Regions from separate parts of the Kineococcus rhizosphaerae genome, predicted to be linked through region 1. Evidence: riboswitches for the same ligand, from Rfam matches in the RefSeq annotation. Region 1 holds a riboswitch; each other region holds the start of a gene.
The links. A riboswitch is a leader RNA that binds a small molecule or an ion and turns the genes downstream of it on or off. The one in region 1 is predicted to bind S-adenosylmethionine.
Positions count from the first base shown of each region.

Region 2: linked by a shared signal. The riboswitch ahead of sfnG (dimethylsulfone monooxygenase SfnG) and the one ahead of CLV37_RS17635 (MetQ/NlpA family ABC transporter substrate-binding protein) in region 1 are both predicted to bind S-adenosylmethionine.
Region 3: linked by a shared signal. The riboswitch ahead of CLV37_RS22240 (ABC transporter substrate-binding protein) and the one ahead of CLV37_RS17635 (MetQ/NlpA family ABC transporter substrate-binding protein) in region 1 are both predicted to bind S-adenosylmethionine.
Region 4: linked by a shared signal. The riboswitch ahead of CLV37_RS21120 (O-acetylhomoserine aminocarboxypropyltransferase/cysteine synthase family protein) and the one ahead of CLV37_RS17635 (MetQ/NlpA family ABC transporter substrate-binding protein) in region 1 are both predicted to bind S-adenosylmethionine.

Region 1 covers NZ_PVZF01000009.1:104,629-108,830, forward strand. The annotation lists gene CLV37_RS17615 (purine-cytosine permease family protein) at 1-864, shown strand, start outside; gene CLV37_RS17620 (OsmC family protein) at 972-1,475, opposite strand; gene CLV37_RS17625 (DUF7711 family protein) at 1,532-2,146, shown strand; gene CLV37_RS17630 (DUF1737 domain-containing protein) at 2,143-2,346, shown strand; SAM riboswitch class IV at 2,432-2,542, shown strand; gene CLV37_RS17635 (MetQ/NlpA family ABC transporter substrate-binding protein) at 2,611-3,564, shown strand; gene CLV37_RS17640 (methionine ABC transporter ATP-binding protein) at 3,561-4,202, shown strand, end outside.
Region 2 covers NZ_PVZF01000008.1:75,184-79,385, forward strand. The annotation lists gene CLV37_RS15990 (MetQ/NlpA family ABC transporter substrate-binding protein) at 1-382, opposite strand, end outside; gene CLV37_RS15995 (methionine ABC transporter permease) at 372-1,148, opposite strand; gene CLV37_RS16000 (methionine ABC transporter ATP-binding protein) at 1,145-2,149, opposite strand; SAM riboswitch class IV at 2,294-2,403, opposite strand; SAM riboswitch class I at 2,541-2,623, shown strand; gene sfnG (dimethylsulfone monooxygenase SfnG) at 2,635-3,780, shown strand; gene CLV37_RS16010 (N-acetylmuramoyl-L-alanine amidase) at 3,836-4,202, shown strand, end outside.
Region 3 covers NZ_PVZF01000014.1:15,689-19,890, reverse strand. The annotation lists gene CLV37_RS22245 (ABC transporter permease) at 1-355, opposite strand, end outside; gene CLV37_RS22240 (ABC transporter substrate-binding protein) at 367-2,058, opposite strand; SAM riboswitch class I at 2,266-2,352, opposite strand; gene CLV37_RS22235 (FAD-binding oxidoreductase) at 2,506-3,885, shown strand; SAM riboswitch class I at 3,956-4,050, shown strand; gene CLV37_RS22230 (sulfurtransferase) at 4,199-4,202, shown strand, end outside.
Region 4 covers NZ_PVZF01000012.1:149,463-153,664, reverse strand. The annotation lists gene CLV37_RS21125 (LLM class flavin-dependent oxidoreductase) at 1-249, opposite strand, end outside; gene CLV37_RS21120 (O-acetylhomoserine aminocarboxypropyltransferase/cysteine synthase family protein) at 249-1,562, opposite strand; SAM riboswitch class I at 1,691-1,779, opposite strand; gene CLV37_RS21115 (NtaA/DmoA family FMN-dependent monooxygenase) at 1,853-3,160, shown strand; gene CLV37_RS21110 (GGDEF domain-containing protein) at 3,151-4,202, opposite strand, start outside.

The DNA.
Region 1 (4,202 bases):
GTCGACTGGGCGACGGTCAGCGCGATCCCGGCCGGGGACACCGCCGCGGTCGTCGGCGCCTTCACGATGGTCATGACCGGGTTCGGCCTGGGCTGGGCCAACGCGGCGGCCGACTACTCCCGGTACCTGCCGCGGGACGCCTCCAGCGCGGGGGTCGTGGTGTGGACGACGCTCGGCTCCTCGCTCGGCCCGGCGGTGCTGCTCGTGTTCGGCGCGCTCGTCGTGGGCTCGAACCCGGGCCTGAGCGAACTCGTGGGCCAGGACCCCGTCGGGGCGCTGACCGGCATCCTGCCGACGTGGTTCCTCGTGCCGTTCGTGGTGGTGGCCGTCCTCGGCCTCGTCGGCGGCGCGGTCATGGACATCTACTCCTCGGGCCTGGCGCTGCTGAACGTGGGGCTGAGGGTCCCGCGGCCCGTCGCGGTGCTCGTCGACGCGGTCCTGATGATCGCCGGCGCGGTCTACATCGCCTTCTTCTCGGCCAACTTCCTGATCCCGTTCCAGGGGTTCCTCATCACCCTGGGGGTGCCGATCGCGGCGTGGGCGGGGATCTTCCTGGCCGACCTCGCGGCGCGGCGCGGCGGGTACGCCGAGGCCGAGCTGCTCGACGCCCGCGGGCGCTACGGATCGGTGCGCGTGCTGCCCGTGGTCACGATGGTCGTCGCCACGTTCCTGGGCTGGGGCCTGGTGACCAACGGCGGAGCGAGCTGGCTGACCTGGCAGGGGTACCTGCTGGGGCCGATCGGGGGCCGCGACGGCGGGTGGGCCTACGCCAACCTCGGCGTGCTGCTGGCGTTCGCGGTCGGGTTCGCCGTCGTCGCGGTGTTCGGGCGCGCGGCGGTGCGCGCCCAGGAGGCTCGCCGCTGACCCGGGTCCGGGACCGTTGACGCATCGGTACGAACCTTTCGCACCGATGCGTCAACGGTCCGACGAACCGGACCGGACAGGACGCCGCGACGAGCGCGCCCCGAGGGTCACGCGCGCTGGACGACGACCTTCGGCGGCGTCTGCAGGGTCTGGGCGATGACGCAGTAGCGCTCGGCCAGGGAGATCATCTTCGCCTCGGTCGCCTCGTCGGCGTCGGAGGTGAAGTCGAAGGTGATGGTCACGTCGGTGATCCCGACCGGCACCTCGCGGGCGACGCCGAGCGTGCCGCGGGCGTCCCAGTGGGCGTCGACGGTCACCGACGCGTTGCGCAGCTCGACGCCCATGGCGGTCGCCACGCTGCGCAGGGTGACACCGGCGCACGCCGCGACGGCTTCGCAGAGCATGTCGGCCGAGCACGCCTCGGTGCCGTCGCCGCCGGCGGCGGGGTGCAGCCCGGCGCGGGTGGTGCCGGCGAAACCGTCGACCGAGACGCCGATGGACTGCCCGTCCAGCACCGCCACGGCCCGCGCGGGGACCAGCGCCTCGGCCGGGTCCTCGCGGTAGGCGTCCTTCAACGGCTTCTGCAGGGCCCTGAGCTCGGTCGAATCCACCGCCGAAGCTTAGGCCCCCCGCGGGGCGCGCCCGCAACCTCGGACAGACTGCGGGGGTGAAGTGGACCACTGCCGTCAGGACCCTCGAGGACGTCGCCGACCGCTGCGCGCACGTGGGCCGCCAGCCCGAGGGGATCATCCGCCTGCGGGTCTTCCAGGCGTGGGTGTTCGGGCCCCTGCTGGGGCCGCGGACGGACGACGTCGACGACGTGGACGGCGTGCGGGTCGCGCTGGTGACGAACGCGCGCGAGGAGGACTGCGCCTTCGGCACGCGCCCGCCGGCCGCCGGGCAGTGGCTGGCCGCCTCGAGCCTGGAGACGAAGCCGGTGCGGCTGTTCTTCCGGTCCGGGCAGGCGCCGGTGTGGAACCACGTGGTCGAGCGGCCGGTGCGGTTCTGGACCCGCGAGGACGGGGTGGACCCCGAGGTGCTCGCCCGGATCCGTGCCGGGGAGGGCAGCGGGCTGCGCCCGGCGGCGCCGACGGCCACCGAGCTGGCCGGGCGCCTCGACGCCGAGCTGGCGGTGAGCCTGGCCGCGCTGCGGCGCACGGCGGTGGAGTACGACGAGAAGCGGTGGTCGCCGGGGTCGCCGACCAAGCGCGCGGACGCGCTGGCCGACGCCTCCCTGGGGTACCTGAGCGTGCGCGACGCGCGGGATAGCCTGTCCGCGTGAGCGAGGAGAGCACCCCCGGCACCGCCGGCGAGAAGCTGGCCTACCGGCTCCTGACGGGCCCGGACGACCGGTCGTTCTGCGAGAAGGTGAGCGCGGCCCTGGCGGACGGGTACGTCCTGCACGGCAGCCCGTCGGTGACGACGACGGACGGGCGCACGATCGCGGCGCAGGCCGTCGTGCTCCCCCACGTCCTGGGCTGAGCCCACCGGTCCGCCCGGAGCCGGGCGGACGTGCGGCACCCGAACCCGTTTCTGCTGCCCGCCAGGCGGTGTTAAGGTTCGGGCAGGTCATGAGTGACAGCGACAAGCCCTGGCTCGCTGTCCGGCAACCCTCCTCCGCGGCGGGGTGCCCCAGGTGAAGACCTGGCCGGACGAACCCGTCCGGCAAGCGCGGATCGTCGGACGCCGTCGATCACGGTAGCTGCGAGCCGCGCGCCCGCCCGTACGACCACCCGGAGTGCCTTCGTGTCCACCGCCCCCGCCCTTCCCGACAAGCCCAAGCGCCGTGGGCTCCTCTACGGCATCATCGCCGCCGTCGTCGTCGTCGTGGTCGTCGTCGTGGCGATCGTCCTGGGCACCCGGGACGACTCCGCGAAGACCACGGCCGCCGGCTCCACGGCCGCCGCGAAGACCGTCAAGATCGGTGTCGCCGACAAGTCCCTGAAGTACTGGACGCCCTACGTCGAGCTCGCGAAGTCGAAGTACGACGTGGACGTCGAGCTCGTGAACTTCTCCGACTACACCCAGCCGAACCCGGCGCTGTCGCAGAACCAGCTGGACCTCAACCAGTTCCAGCACATCCAGTACCTCGCGAACTACAACGCGACGTCGGGCGACGACCTGCAGCCCATCGGCGCCACCGCCGTGTACCCGCTGCCGCTGTACTCCCTGACCGCGAAGTCCGTCGCCGAGCTGCCCGCCGACGCGAAGGTCGCGATCCCGAACGACGCGATCAACGAGGCCCGCGGCCTCCTGGTCCTGCAGCAGGCCGGTCTGGTCACGCTGAAGGACGGCGGCACCGCGTTCTCCAAGACGAACGACATCGAGTCGTCCAAGGTCCAGGTGACCACCGTCGCCGCCGACCAGACCGCGAGCGCCCTGCAGTCCGGGTCCGTGGCCGCCGCGATCGTGAACAACAACTACGCCACCAAGGCGAAGCTGCCCGTCGACGACATCATCGTCAAGGACGACCCGTCGTCCCCGGCCGCGGCGCCGTACGTGAACATCTTCGCCGCCCGCAAGGCCGACGTCGCCAACCAGACGTACCTGGACCTGGCCGCGCTGTGGCACGACCCGGCCGTGCAGAAGGTCTTCCTCGAGGAGAACCCGGGCGCGGTCGTCCAGGACACCCCTGCCGCGGACCTGCAGGCGGAGACCACCAAGGTCGAGGCCGACGCGAAGGCCGCCGCGGGCAAGTGACCGCTCTCATCTCGCTGACGGACGTCAGCAAGAGCTTCGACCGTCGTGACGGGTCCACCGTCACGGCGGTCGACGCCGTTTCGCTGGAGGTCGAGACCGGCGAGGTCCTCGCGGTCATCGGCTACTCGGGGGCCGGGAAGTCGACCCTCGTCCGGCTGCTCAACGCGCTGGAGAAGCCGACGTCGGGCAGCGTCCTGGTCGCCGGGCAGGACCTCACGCGGTTGTCCGAGGGGGAACTGCGGGCGGCCCGCTCGAAGATCGGGATGATCTTCCAGCAGTTCAACCTGTTCCGGTCCCGCACGGTCGCCGGGAACGTGGCGTACCCGTTGAAGGTCGCGGGCGTGGCCAAGGCCGAACGCGACCGGCGCACCGCCGAGCTCCTCGACTTCGTGGGGTTGCTGGACCGGGCGCACTCCTACCCCGAGCAGCTGTCGGGCGGGCAGAAGCAGCGCGTCGGCATCGCGCGGGCGCTGGCGACGAACCCGCCGCTGCTGCTGTGCGACGAGGCGACGAGCGCGCTGGACCCGGAGACGACGACCGAGGTGCTGTCGCTGCTGCGCCGGGTGAACTCCGAGCTCGGGGTGACGATCGTCGTCATCACCCACGAGATGGACGCGGTGCGCCAGATCGCCGAGCGG
Region 2 (4,202 bases), on a different contig from region 1:
GGTTCGCCTGCAGCACCTGCCCCAGCCAGAGCTCGTGCTGGTAGATCGTGCCCGCGACCTCGCCGTCGCTGACGGCGCGGTTGATGGTGTTGGAGTCGGCCAGGGCCTTGAACGCGACCGTGATGCCGTGCGCGGGAGCCACGTCCTTCGCGATGTACTCGATGAGCGCCTGCTCGCGGGCGTTCCCCTCGGCCGTGGCGACGTACAGCGTCGCCCCGGCCCGGGTGTTCGCGGTCTGCTCGCCACCGAGGCGGGGGACGACCAGGGCGGCGGCGACGCCGAGGACGACGACGGCACCGCCGGCGACGAACGGCCAGAGCCTGCGCCGGCGGACCTCGAACCCGTGGTCGTCGGTGGGGGTCGGGCGGGTTTCAGTGGACAAGGGTCTTCTCCTGGACGGTGTCGCGGGGGGCGGTGCGGGTGCGCGCCGGACGGCGGCGGGTGCGGGGGTCGGCGGCGCGGGCGACGGCGTCACCCACGAGCTGGACGGTCGCGACGAGCGCGACGAGGACGACGATCGTGGCGAGCATGACGGCGTGGTCGAAGCGCTGGTACCCGTAGGTGACCGCGACGTACCCGATGCCGCCGGCGCCGATGGTCCCGGCGATGGCCGAGTACTCGATCATCGCGATCGTGTTGATGGTCAGGCCGCCGATGATCGACGGCGCCGCCTCGGACAGCTGCACGGTCGTGATGACCTGCAGCGGGGAGGCGCCCGACGCCTGGGCGACCGCCACGAGGTTCGGCGGCACCGAGCGCAGCGAGTTCTCCACGATGCGGCTGAAGAACGCGGTCCCCGCCAGGACCATCGGCACGACGGCGGCACGGATCCCGATGTTCGTCCCGGTGACGAAGCGGGTGAACGGCACGAGCGCGGCCATGAGGACGAGGAACGGCAGCGACCGGCCGGTGCTGACGACCCAGCTGAGCACCGTGTGCGCGGCGCGGTTCTCCAGCAGTCCACCGGGGGCGAGGTTGTGCACGAGGACGCCGATCGGGACCCCGAGCAGCACGACGACCGCCATGACGATCCCCACCATGAGCAGGGTGTCGACGAGCGCGGGGGCGATCAGCGCCGGGATCCGGTCCAGCGGGGTGTCGAGGCTCGAGGCGGCCGCGAACGTCGAGGGCAGGGCGAGGGGGATCACACGAGGTCCAGTTCCCGGGCGGTGGGCGCGACCTGCGCGTGCAGCCCGCGGCGGGTGAAGGCGGCCCGCAGGGCCGCGGCGTCGAGGGCCCGCGGCACGCCGAGGGTGGCGTGGCCGACGGTGCTCCCCGCGACGGTGCCGACCGACGCGCCCAGCAGGGCGAGGTCGTGGCCCAGTTCCCGGGACGCGCTCGTCAGCCAGTCGGCCGGCACGTCGTCGCCGCGGTAGTGGACCTCCCACACGACGAGGCCGGCGCTCGCGGCGACCGGCCGCCGGGGCAGCAGCGCCGCCCCCACGGGCGACCCCGGGTCGCGCAGGACGTCCAGCAGGGGGGCGTTCTCGACGATGCGGCCGTGGTCCAGACGTGCCACGGTGTCGGCGACGTCGACGATGGTGTCCATCTCGTGGGTGATGAACAGGATGGCCAGGCCCAGGTCGTCGCGCAGGCCCCGCAGCAGGGCGGTGATGGACGCGGTGGCCTGCGGGTCCAGGCCCGACGTGGCCTCGTCCGCGAGCAGGACGGTGGGCCGCAGCGCCAGGGCGCGGGCGATGCCGACGCGTTGGCGCTGCCCCCCGGACAGTTCGTGCGGGTAGCGGTCGGCGAACCCGGCCAGCCCGACGCGGTCGAGGAGTTCGGCGACCCGCCTCCTGCGGTCGCGGGGGACCACGCCGAGGTAGCGCAGCGGGAGTTCCACGTTCTGCGCGGCCGTGCGGCGGGTCTGCAGGCCGTCGGACTGGAAGATCGTCCCGATGCGGCGCCGGGCCTCGCGCAGCCTGCTCTCGCCGAGGCCGGTGAGGTCCTGACCGGCGACGACGACCGACCCGGAGGTGGGCCGCGTCAGCAGCGTCACGCACTGGGCGAGGGTGCTCTTGCCGGCGCCGCTGGGGCCGACGACGGCGGTGATGCTGCCGGCGGGGACGGTCAGGTCGAGCCGGTCGAGCACGGTGGTGACGTGCGGCGCGTCGCCGTACGTCTTGGTGAGGTGGCGCAGTTCGATCACGTCGTCCTCCGGGGCGGCGTCCGGGTGGTGGGGGCACGGGCGTGCGGCAGCGACCGGGCGACGGCCCGGCTGCGGAGATTTCAGGGGAGGTTCAGGGAACGCTCAGCGCGAGCGTCGACAGGCCTTCGGCACACCGGTCTCCGGGTCTCGTCCTTGTCCGTGGCTCCCACGGACCTGGTCCTCACCCGGAGCACCCCACGACGGATCAGGGTTGCCGGCCAGCGAGCCGGGGCTTGACGCTGGCGCTCATGACCTGGGCTGACCATGGCAGGTCCGCCCGAAGGACGTCAAGCGGTTCGGGTGTTCGACAACCGTTGTGCGGCAACATGTTGAGACTGAGTACCGAAAAGAGGGGCCGCGGTGGCCGTCCGGGACGGGGTACGCTGCGGCGATCCCATCCAGAGCGGCTGAGAGACCTGGCTCGACGACGCCGCAGCAACCCCACGGGGGTGCTACCGCCAGGACCGATGGAGGAGTGCCGCGTCATGTCCCTGCACGAGCCGCTCAAGTTCGCCTACTGGGTCCCCAATGTCTCCGGCGGCCTCGTCGTCTCCACGATCGAGCAGCGCACCAGCCACGACCCCGCCTACAACGTCGAGGTGGCCCGCGCCGCCGAGCGCGTCGGTTTCGAGTACGCCCTGACGCAGGTGCGCTACCTCGCCTCCTACGGCGCCGACGCCCAGCACGAGTCGACCTCGTTCTCCCTCGCGCTGCTGCTCGCGACCGAGCGGCTGAAGGTCATCGCGGCCGTCCACCCGTTCTTCTGGCACCCCGGCGTGCTCGCGAAGTTCGCCGCCACCGCGCAGGAACTGACGAACGGCCGTCTTGCGCTGAACGTCGTCTCCGGCTGGTTCAAGGACGAGGCGACGCAGCTCGGCGTCACCTGGCACGAGCACGACGACCGGTACCGGCAGTCCGAGGAGTTCATCGAGCTGCTGCGCGGGGTGTGGAGCCAGGACGGCTACAGCCAGTCCGGAGAGTTCTTCAGCGCCTCCGACATCACGTTCCGCCCGCAGCCGAAGGTCGCCCCGGAACTGTTCCAGGGCGGGAACTCCACCGCGGCGCAGGCCATGGCGGGGCGCGTGTCCGACTGGTACTTCATGAACGGCAAGTCCCTGGCCGGGGCCGCCGCCGGGGTGCGCGAGGTGTCGGCGCAGGCCGCGCTGAACGGCCGCTCGATCCGGTTCGGCCTGAACGGTTTCGCACTCGTGCGCGAGACCCGCGCCGAGGCCGAGGCGGTCCTGGAGGAGATCATCGCCAAGGCCGACCGCACCAAGGTCGAGGGGTTCGGGGCCGCCGTGCGCGAGGCGGGGAACTCCACGAAGGACGGCAGGGGCATGTGGGCCGACAGCGAGTTCCGCGACCTCGTGCAGTACAACGACGGTTTCCGCACCGGCCTGGTCGGCACCCCCGACGAGGTCGCCCGCCGGGTCCTGGCCTACCGCCTCGTCGGCGTGGACCTGCTGCTGCTGGCCTTCCTGCACGTCAAGGAGGAGGTCGAGGCGTTCGGCGAACTCGTCATCCCCCGCGTGCGCGAGCTCGAGGCGCGGCTGGCGGCGGGCGAGGACCTGCAGCTGGGGGCCGAGCTCGACGAGGCCGTGCGCGCGGCCACCACGCCCGTGCCGGCCTGAGCCCGCGGCGGGCGCGGTCGTGCAGACCGTCGCCCGCCCGTGGTTGGCTGAGGGCGTGCGGTGCGTCCCGGTCCTCGTCCTCCTCGCGGGTCTGCTCACCGCGTGCTCGGCCCCCGCTCCCGCGCAATCCCCGCCGTCCTCCGACCCGGCCCCCGTCGCGGCCACCCCGGCCCCGCCCGCCCCGGTCGTCGTCCTCGACCCCGGGCACAACGGCGGCAACGCGACGCACCCGGAGCAGATCGGCGCGCTCGTGCCCGCCGGGGGGTTCGAGAAGCCCTGCAACACCACGGGGACGTCCACGGACGACGGCTACCCCGAGCACGCCTACGCCTTCGACGTCGCCGTCCGCGTCGCCGACCTGCTGCGGGCGCGGGGGACCACGGTCGTCATGACGCGGACCGACGACACCGGGGTCGGTCCGT
Region 3 (4,202 bases), on a different contig from region 1:
CGAGCACGATCGCGACCGCGAGGGCGCCGCCGGCCAGCGTCAGCGTCGAGGGCAGGACCTCGGCGATCGACTGCGAGACCGGCCGGTTGCTGCGCAGCGACACGCCGAGGTCGCCGACGACGAACCGCGACAGCGCCTCCCACAGCTGGACGACCACGGGCTGGTCGAGCCCGTAGTAGGAGACGATGCGCGCGATCTCGTCCTCGGTGAACCCGTTCTCGGGGTTGCGCAGCGTGTTCGTGACCGGGTCCCCGGGCAGCACGCTGATGACGACGAACGTCGCGACGTACGCCAGCAGGACGACGACGACGGCCTGGCCGACGCGTCGTGCCGCGAAACCCGCGTAACCCCTCATGCGTGCCCTCCTCAGGCCTCGAGGTGGGCGGCGTAGTAGTTCGCGTAGGCGACGCCGTTGTAGGTCACGCCCTTGAGGTCGGAGCGGTTGGCGTAGATGCGCTGCACGATCTGCTCCAGGGGGATGAACAGCCCCTGCTCGAGGACGTACTGCTGCAACTGGTCGACCGACGTCCGGCGGGTGTCCTCGTCGACGGCGCCGGCGACGGCGTCGCGCAGGTGGTTCAGCGTCTGGTCGCTCTCGCCGAGCCCGAACCAGTCCTCGCCCTTGTTGGCGCTGGTCAGGATGCTCGCGACGGTGCCGACGTCGATGAAGCTGCGGGTGACCTCGTAGTTCGACAGCGTCTTGTTCCCGCTGACCCGCTGACCGTAGGTGACGACGTCGAAGGTCTGCAGGTCCACGGTGAACCCGACCTTGCCGAGCTGCTGGGCCACGAGCTCGTCGATGGCCTGCGAGGTGACGAGGTACGGGTTCGGGAACAGGGTGACCGACAGCGGCCGGCCGCCCTTGCTGCGCTTGCCGTCGGCGCCCTTCACCCACCCGGCCTGCTCGAGCAGCGAGTTCGCCGTCGCCGCGTCGTAGGTGAACTCCGCCGAGTGGTCGGTGGCCTCGGGGACGTTGGACTGGATGAAGGACTGCGCCTTCTTCCAGTCGCTGGTGTAGACGGTCGACAGGATCTCGTCGCGGTCGATCGCGTGCTGGAACGCCTGCCGGACCGCGACGTCGTCGAACGGCGCGACCGAGGTGTTCAGGCGGTACCCGTGGGTGAACCCGAGGTAGCGGGGCGTCGCGACCTCGAACCCGGCCTCCTTCAGCCCGTCGAGCTCCTGCGGGGTGGCGTTGAAGACGGCGTCGGCCTGGTTCGACTGCAGGCTCGCGGTTCGCAGCGAGCTCTCCTTGACGATCTTGTAGGTGATCGAGTCGAGCGCCGCCGCGTCGGACTTGCCGAGGGCCTGCGGGCCCCACGCGTAGTCGGCGCGCTTGACGAGGACGACCTCGTCGCCCTCCTTCCAGCTCTTCACCGTGAACGGCCCGGACCCGCTGACCTGCGACAGGTCCGCCTGGCCCTCGGCGGGCAGGGCGATCGTCTTGGGGGAGATCAGGATGGAGCCGTGGTACCCGAGGGTGGGGATGAACCCCAGCGTCGGCGCGCTGAACTCGACGACGACGGTGGAGGCGTCCGCGGCGGAGGCCTGCAGGTACGTCTTGGGGAACAGGCCGATCGGGTTCACACCCTTGTCGGCCTGCCCCTTGGCCCAGTAGTCGAGGTTCGCCACGACGGCGGCGGCGTCCAGGGCCGTGCCGTCGGAGAACGTCACCCCGCTCTTGAGGTGCAGCGTGAACTCGGTGGCGTTCGCGTTCTGCTCCCACTTCTCGGCCAGCCACGGCGTCACCTTCCCCTCGCCGTCGACGTAGACGAGCTTGTCGGTGACGTGACCCCAGACGTTCCCCTGGAAGCTTGAGATCGCGCTGTTGTTCGGGATCCAGGTGTCGCCGAGGGAGTCGATGAGGAAGACGATGTCGCCGCCCTGCTTCGCCCCGGCCGGGGTCGAGCCCGACGAACCCGACGCGCCACCCCCGCAGGCGGAGAGGATCGTGCCCACCGCGCCGGCGCCGAGGACGGCGGAGACCGTGCGACGGGTGGGTCGGAACGCCCCGGGCGTCGAACCCGACGGGAGGGGGTCAGGGGTGCTGCTGGTCATGGGGGTGTGGCTCCTGGCTCAGGCGGGGAGGGGCCGCACGGGAGGAGTGCCCGGTGCGGTTCGGGGGAGTTCCTGGGGAGCGCGGCCCGACGGCCGGGGTGCGGCCGTGGAGCGTTCGCTCAGCGTGGGGTTGAGAGCGCGCTGGACTGCCGGGACAGGTCGACGTGCCGACGAGCCGTGAGGAGCAGCGTGGGTCGCACCGGGATTCCTCCATCGGTCCTGGCGGTAGCACCTTCCCGAAGGAGGTTGCTGCGGCGTCGTCGAGCCAGGTCTCTCAGCCGCTCTGGATGGTGGGACGAGAGTGGCAGAGTTCGGCACGCCCGTCAACGCCGTCCCTCGTGGGCCGCGCGCGACTGTGCGATGGTGGCGCCGTCCGCCCCACCCGTGACGATCCCGGGTTCACCCGCTGGACCCCGCGAACCGCGCACTGCGAACGGAGACCCCGACATGACCACCGAACTGCTGCCCGCCGTCCCCACCGACCTCACCGGTCCGCTGGCCGAGCTGGCCGGTGAGCTCCCCGGCGCGGTGGACCCGGGTTTCGCCGCCCACGAGGTCACCGACCGCTCCCGGGTCGACGCCCCGCAGGGGGTCCTCGCCGTCGTGCGCCCGGCCGACGTCGCCGGGGTCCAGACCGTCCTGCGCTGGGCGAGCCGGCACCGCGTCCCCGTCGTGCCGCGCGGAGCGGGGACCGGGTTGTCCGGTGGTGCGATCGGGGTGGCCGGCGGGATCGTGCTGTCGACCGAGCGGCTGGACCGCGTCCTGGAGATCGCCCCGGCCGACCAGGTCGCACGCGTCGAACCGGGTGTCCTGGGCGCCGACCTCGACGCCGCCCTGGCGCCGTTGGGTCTGCGCTACGCCCCGGACCCGGCCAGCTGGCGGACCTCCAGCATCGGCGGGAACGTCGCGACGAACGCGGGGGGACTGCGCTGCGCCAAGTACGGCGTGACGCGGGAGTCGGTGCTGGCCCTCGACGTGGTCCTGGCCGACGGGTCGCTCATCTCGACCGGTCACCGGTCCATCAAGGGGGTCACCGGACTCGACCTCGTGGGGCTGTTCACCGGGTCCGAGGGCACGCTGGGTGTCGTCGTGGGCATCACCGTCCGGCTGCGGCCGCGGCCGGTGGACGAGCAGACCGTCGCCACCTGGTTCGACTCCGTCGACGCCGCGGCCGAGGGGCTGCTGGCCCTGACCGCGGGAGCCGCGCGACCGGCTGTCATCGAGCTCCTGGACGGCCCCACCCTGGCGGACATCGACGCCCACTCGGGGACGTCGCTGGCGCAGGGGGGTGGGGCGCTGCTGCTCGTGCAGACCGACGGTCACGGTGCGCGGGCGGAGGCCGACGAGGTCGAGGCGGCACTGCGCGGGGCCGGTGGCCGCCCGCGCCGGCTGCACGGCGAGGACGCCGAGTTCCACTGGGAGCTGCGGCGCAGCGGACGCGGTCCGCTGGAGGACAAGCTCGCCGTGGGCGAGGACGTCGCCGTCCCGCTGTCGCGCATCGGGGAGTTCCACCGCGAGATCACCAGGATCGGTGCCGTGCACGGGGTCTCGGTGCGTGCCGTGGCCCACGCGGGGGACGGGAACTTCCACCCGCTGCTGTTCGCCGACGACGTGGCCGGGGGCGCCGAACGCCTGGAGGCGGCGGCCGACGAGGTCGTGGCGACGGCCCTGCGCCTGGGCGGGACGATCAGCGGCGAGCACGGGATCGGCACCGCGAAGCAGCGCTGGCTGGCCGACGAGCTCACCCCGCAGGTGCGGGCGCTGCAGGCGGGCATCAAGGCCGTGTTCGACCCCCTGGGGCTGCTGAACCCCGGCAAGGCCCTGTGAGGCGGTGAGGGGTCCCCGGGGTTCACCGGGGGATTGACAACCCGATCGCGGTCGGGCGACAGTGTCCGGGCAACCATCAAGAGCGGCTGAGAGACCTGGCTCCGCGACGCCGCAGCAACCCCCCGTGCGAACGGGTGCGGGTGCTTCCGCCAGGAACGATGGAGGATCGATGCAGCACCGCACGCCGTGCGTCCCCGCGCGGCACTTCCACGCCTCCAACCGGCGGGTCGTCGACCTGTGCCGTCGGTGCAGCAGCGCCTGTAGCTGACCGTCCCGCTGCCCCTCCCGTACCGACCCCTCCCGGAGTTCCCGCATGT
Region 4 (4,202 bases), on a different contig from region 1:
CAGCAGCGGGTCGTGCTTGGGACCGCCGTACGCCGCGCGGACCCGCAGGTCCAGGGTCTGCGGGTTCCCCAGCGAGATCGCGTCCTCGATCACGACCAGGTCGAGACCGGCCCGTTCGAGGTCGCGCACGGCGTGCGCGTACAGGTCCGGTCGCGTCCAGTCGTCGTTCCACGCCTGGTGGTCGCGACCCCAGCCCTGGGGGCCGAAACCGCGGGAGAAGAAGTACCCGAAGTGCTGCAGGCGTCCCATCAGGCCACCGCCCCCTGCTCGCTCCGGTGGGGTGCGCGCGAGGCGACGAGGGCCTGCTCGAGGTCGGCGAGCAGGTCGGCCGGTTCCTCCAGGCCGATCGACAAGCGCAGCAACCCCGGCCAGATGCCGGCGGCGAGCCGCTCGGGCTCCGTGCGGTGCGCGTGGGTCGTGCTGGCCGGGTGGATCACCAGCGACCGGACGTCGCCGACGTGGGTCATCCGGGTGAACAGTTCCACGGCGTCGACGAACCGCTGCGCCGCAGCGCGGCCGCCCTCCAGGGTCACCGAGAACACGGCACCGGCCCCGCGGGGCAGCAGCCGCCGGGCGACGTCGTGCGAGGGATGGTCGTCGAGGGCGGCGTGGTCGACGCTGACGACCTCGGGCCGCGCGCGCAGCCAGCGGGCCAGCTGCTCGGCCGTCTGCGTCTGGCGGGCCACGCGCAGCGACAGGGTCTCCAGCCCCTGCTGGACCAGGAACGCGTTGAACGGTGAGATCGTCGGGCCCAGGCGGGAGGCGACGACACCGCGGGTGTGCTCGACGTAGGCCCGCTGCGGGCCGTACCGCTGCACCCAGCTGACGCCCGCCAGCACGTTCGCGGGCTCGGTGAGGTGGCCGAACCCGGACCAGTCGAACCCGTCGCCGGTGACGATCGCGCCGCCCAGGGCGGCGCCGTGGCCGGCGAGGAACTTGCTGGCCGAGTGCACGACGACGTCGGCGCCGTGCTCCAGGGGCCGCAGCAGGTACGGGGTGGCGAAGGTGTTGTCCACGACGAGCGGGACGCCGTGCCGGTGCGCGACGGCCGCCACCGCGGGCAGGTCGAGCACGGTGTCCTTCGGGTTGGCGATCGACTCGGCGAAGAAGGCGCGGGTGGTCGGCCGGACGAGGCGTTCCCAGTCGGCGCTCTCCTCGACGAAGTCGACCTCGATGCCGAGCCGGCCGAAGTTGTCGAGGAAGAGCCCGCGCGAGCCCTCGTACAGGTCGGCGGCGGCCAGCAGGTGGTCCCCCGCCCCCAGGATCCCGAGCAGCGCCACCGTGATCGCGGCCTGGCCGGTGCCGACGAGGATCGCGTCGGTGCCGCCCTCCAGGACGGCGAGGCGGCGTTCGACGGCGGCCGACGTGGGGTTGCCGATGCGCGTGTAGACGTACCCGTCGTCCTCGCCGGCGAACCGGGCACGGGCGTGCTCGAAGTCGTCGAAGACGAACCCGGCGGTCAGGTGCACGGGCGTGACCCGCGCCCCGGTGACCGGGTCGGGTTCGGCGCCGGCGTGGACCTGCTGGGTGGCGAAGCTGTGGCGGTTGCGGACGTGCGTCATCGACGGGCCTTCCGGTGCAGTGACGGGGTGGGAGCGCGGGCGTTCAGGCCCGACAGCTCATCCCGGCGCTGCGCAGGAGGTCGACGACGAGACGGCGCGTCAACGGTTCGATCGGCACTGCGTTCCCTCTCCCATCGGTCCTGGCGGGAGCACCGACCCGGGTGGGCGGTTGCTGCGGCGTCGACGAGCCAGGTCTCTCGGCCGCTCTGGATGGCTCTTCCAGTGGACGGCACCGCAGCCATCGCTGTCAAGCGCTTCACACGATCTGCCGGCGGGTAGCGTGCGGCGTCGTGATCCTCACGGCCATGGTCTTCTACCCCGGCGGCGAACACCTCACGAGCTGGCGGCTGCCGGGGGGCCGCCCCGCCGACTACGTGACGTTCGAGTACTACGAGCACTTCGCCCGCACCGCCGAGCGCGCGGGTTTCGCAGCGCTGTTCTACGCCGACGAGCTGTACGTGTGGGACCGGTTCGCCTCCGGCGTCGAGCACGTCGCCAACGTCCGTCCCGAACCCTTCGGCCTGCTCGGGGCGCTGACCCGCAGCACCGAGCGGATCGGGCTGGTGGCGACCGTCTCGACCACGTACAACGAGCCGTTCCACACCGCGCGCCAGGTGGGGTCCCTGGACTTCCTCAGTTCCGGGCGGGCCGGGTGGAACCTCGTGACGTCGGCCAGCGACGAGGAGGCCCGCAACTTCGGGCTGGAGCGCAACCTCGACCACGCCGCGCGCTACCGCCGCGGGGCGGAGTTCGTGGAGGTCGTCACGGGGCTGTGGGACAGCTGGGACGACGGCGCGATCCGCCCCGACGTCGCCTCCGGTCGCTACGCCGACCCCGCCGGACTGCACGTGCTCGGTCACGAGGGCGAGTTCTTCCGCGTCCGCGGTCCGCTGAACCTGCCCCGCCCGCCCCAGGGCCGACCCGTCCTGTTCCAGGCGGGCTCGTCGGAGGACGGGCGGGCCCTGGCGGGCAGGTACGCCGAGGCCGTCTTCGTGCCCGGTTCCGCTCCGCTGCCCGGCGCGCAGCGGCTCTACGAGGACTACAAGCAGCGCGCGGTCGCGAACGGCCGCGCCCGCGAGCACCTCCTCGTCCTGCCGGCCCTGTCGCCCGTGCTGGGTGAGACGCCGGCCCGCGCTCTGGAGAAGCTCGAGGAGATCGAGGCGCTCACCCCCGACCGGCTCAGCCTCGACTGGCTCTCGCACCACCTGGGCGTCGACCTGTCCGACCGGCCGCTCGACGAGCGCTTCGAGTTCGACTTCACCGGCGGCTCCAACCAGGTGCAGACGGTGTTCGAGGGCGTCCGCAAGCTCATGGACCGCGAACGGTTCACCCTGCGCGAGCTGTACCGGACGATGCTGCGCCGCCGGTTCCTGCCCGGGACCCCCGAGCAGGTCGCGGACTGGATGACCGAACGGTTCACCCACGGCGCCGCCGACGGTTTCACCCTCGCGTTCTCCTCGTTGCCGGCGGGGCTGGAGGAGTTCGCCGAGACGGTGGTGCCGCTGCTCGTCGCCCGCGGGGTGCTGGCCGCGGAACTGCCCGCCGCGACGCTGCGCGAGAACCTCGGACTGCCGGTGCCGCCCAGCCGCTACCGCTGAACCGGGACGACCCCGGAGGTCCCCCCGGCCGCGACCTCGACGCGGTTGCGGCCCGCGGCCTTCGCGGCGTACAGGGCCGCGTCCGCGCGCCCGACGAGCGCCGTGACCGACTCGGCGCCGTCCCACTGCGCCACCCCCGCCGAGAACGTCTGCCCCAGCGGGGTGGCGCCGAGCAGCGCCCGCACGAGGTCCGCGGCGGCGCCGGCGCCGAGCCCGGTCGTGGCCACCAGGAACTCCTCCCCGCCCCAGCGGGCCAGGAACGCGGGCGAGTCCTCGAGCCGCTCCGTCCACGCCCGGGCCGCCTGCACGAGCAGCTCGTCCCCGGCCGGGTGGCCGAAGGAGTCGTTGAACCGCTTGAAGTGGTCCAGGTCGAGGATCGCGACGGCCAGCGGGACGCCGTCGAGGGCGCAGCGGTCGACGAGGCGGCCCAGTTCGGCGTCACCGCTGCGCCGGTTCGCGATCCCCGTGAGCCCGTCCGTGCGGGCCAGCGCGGTGAGCTGCTGCGCCTGCGTCTGGACCTGCTTGAGCAGCCCGTTCATGCGCAGCACCACGAGCAGGAACAGCGCGATGGAGCTCGCCCCGACCGACCACGGCTCCACCTCCCAGCCCAGGGCGCTCTGCAGGAGCAGGGTTCCCGGCGACAGCAGGCTCGCGCACGTCAGGGCCACCAGGCGGACCCGGGTGAAGGTCGCCGCGCTCGGGGCCGCGTCGGCCAGGCCGCGCATCGAGGGGTGCAGGGCCGCGGCCGCGAGCGCCGCGTAGGACCAGGACCAGCCGAGGTTCAGCAGGCCGCCGTGGTAGGTCCCGCTGAGGCTGACGACCTGGTAGGCGCTGTCGCTGGCGAGCATGAGGACGATGCCGACGGCGAGCCAGCGGAAGGACGGCGAGCGGCGGCCCGCGGTGGTCAGCAGCCGGGCGACGACGGCGAGCAGCAGGACGTCCCCGACGGGGTAGCTGGTGGCCACGACCCGGTTGAACACCGGGACGGTGCTGTCGGCCAGCGACGGCTGCATGAGGAAGACCCAGCTCAGCAGGCCCGCCC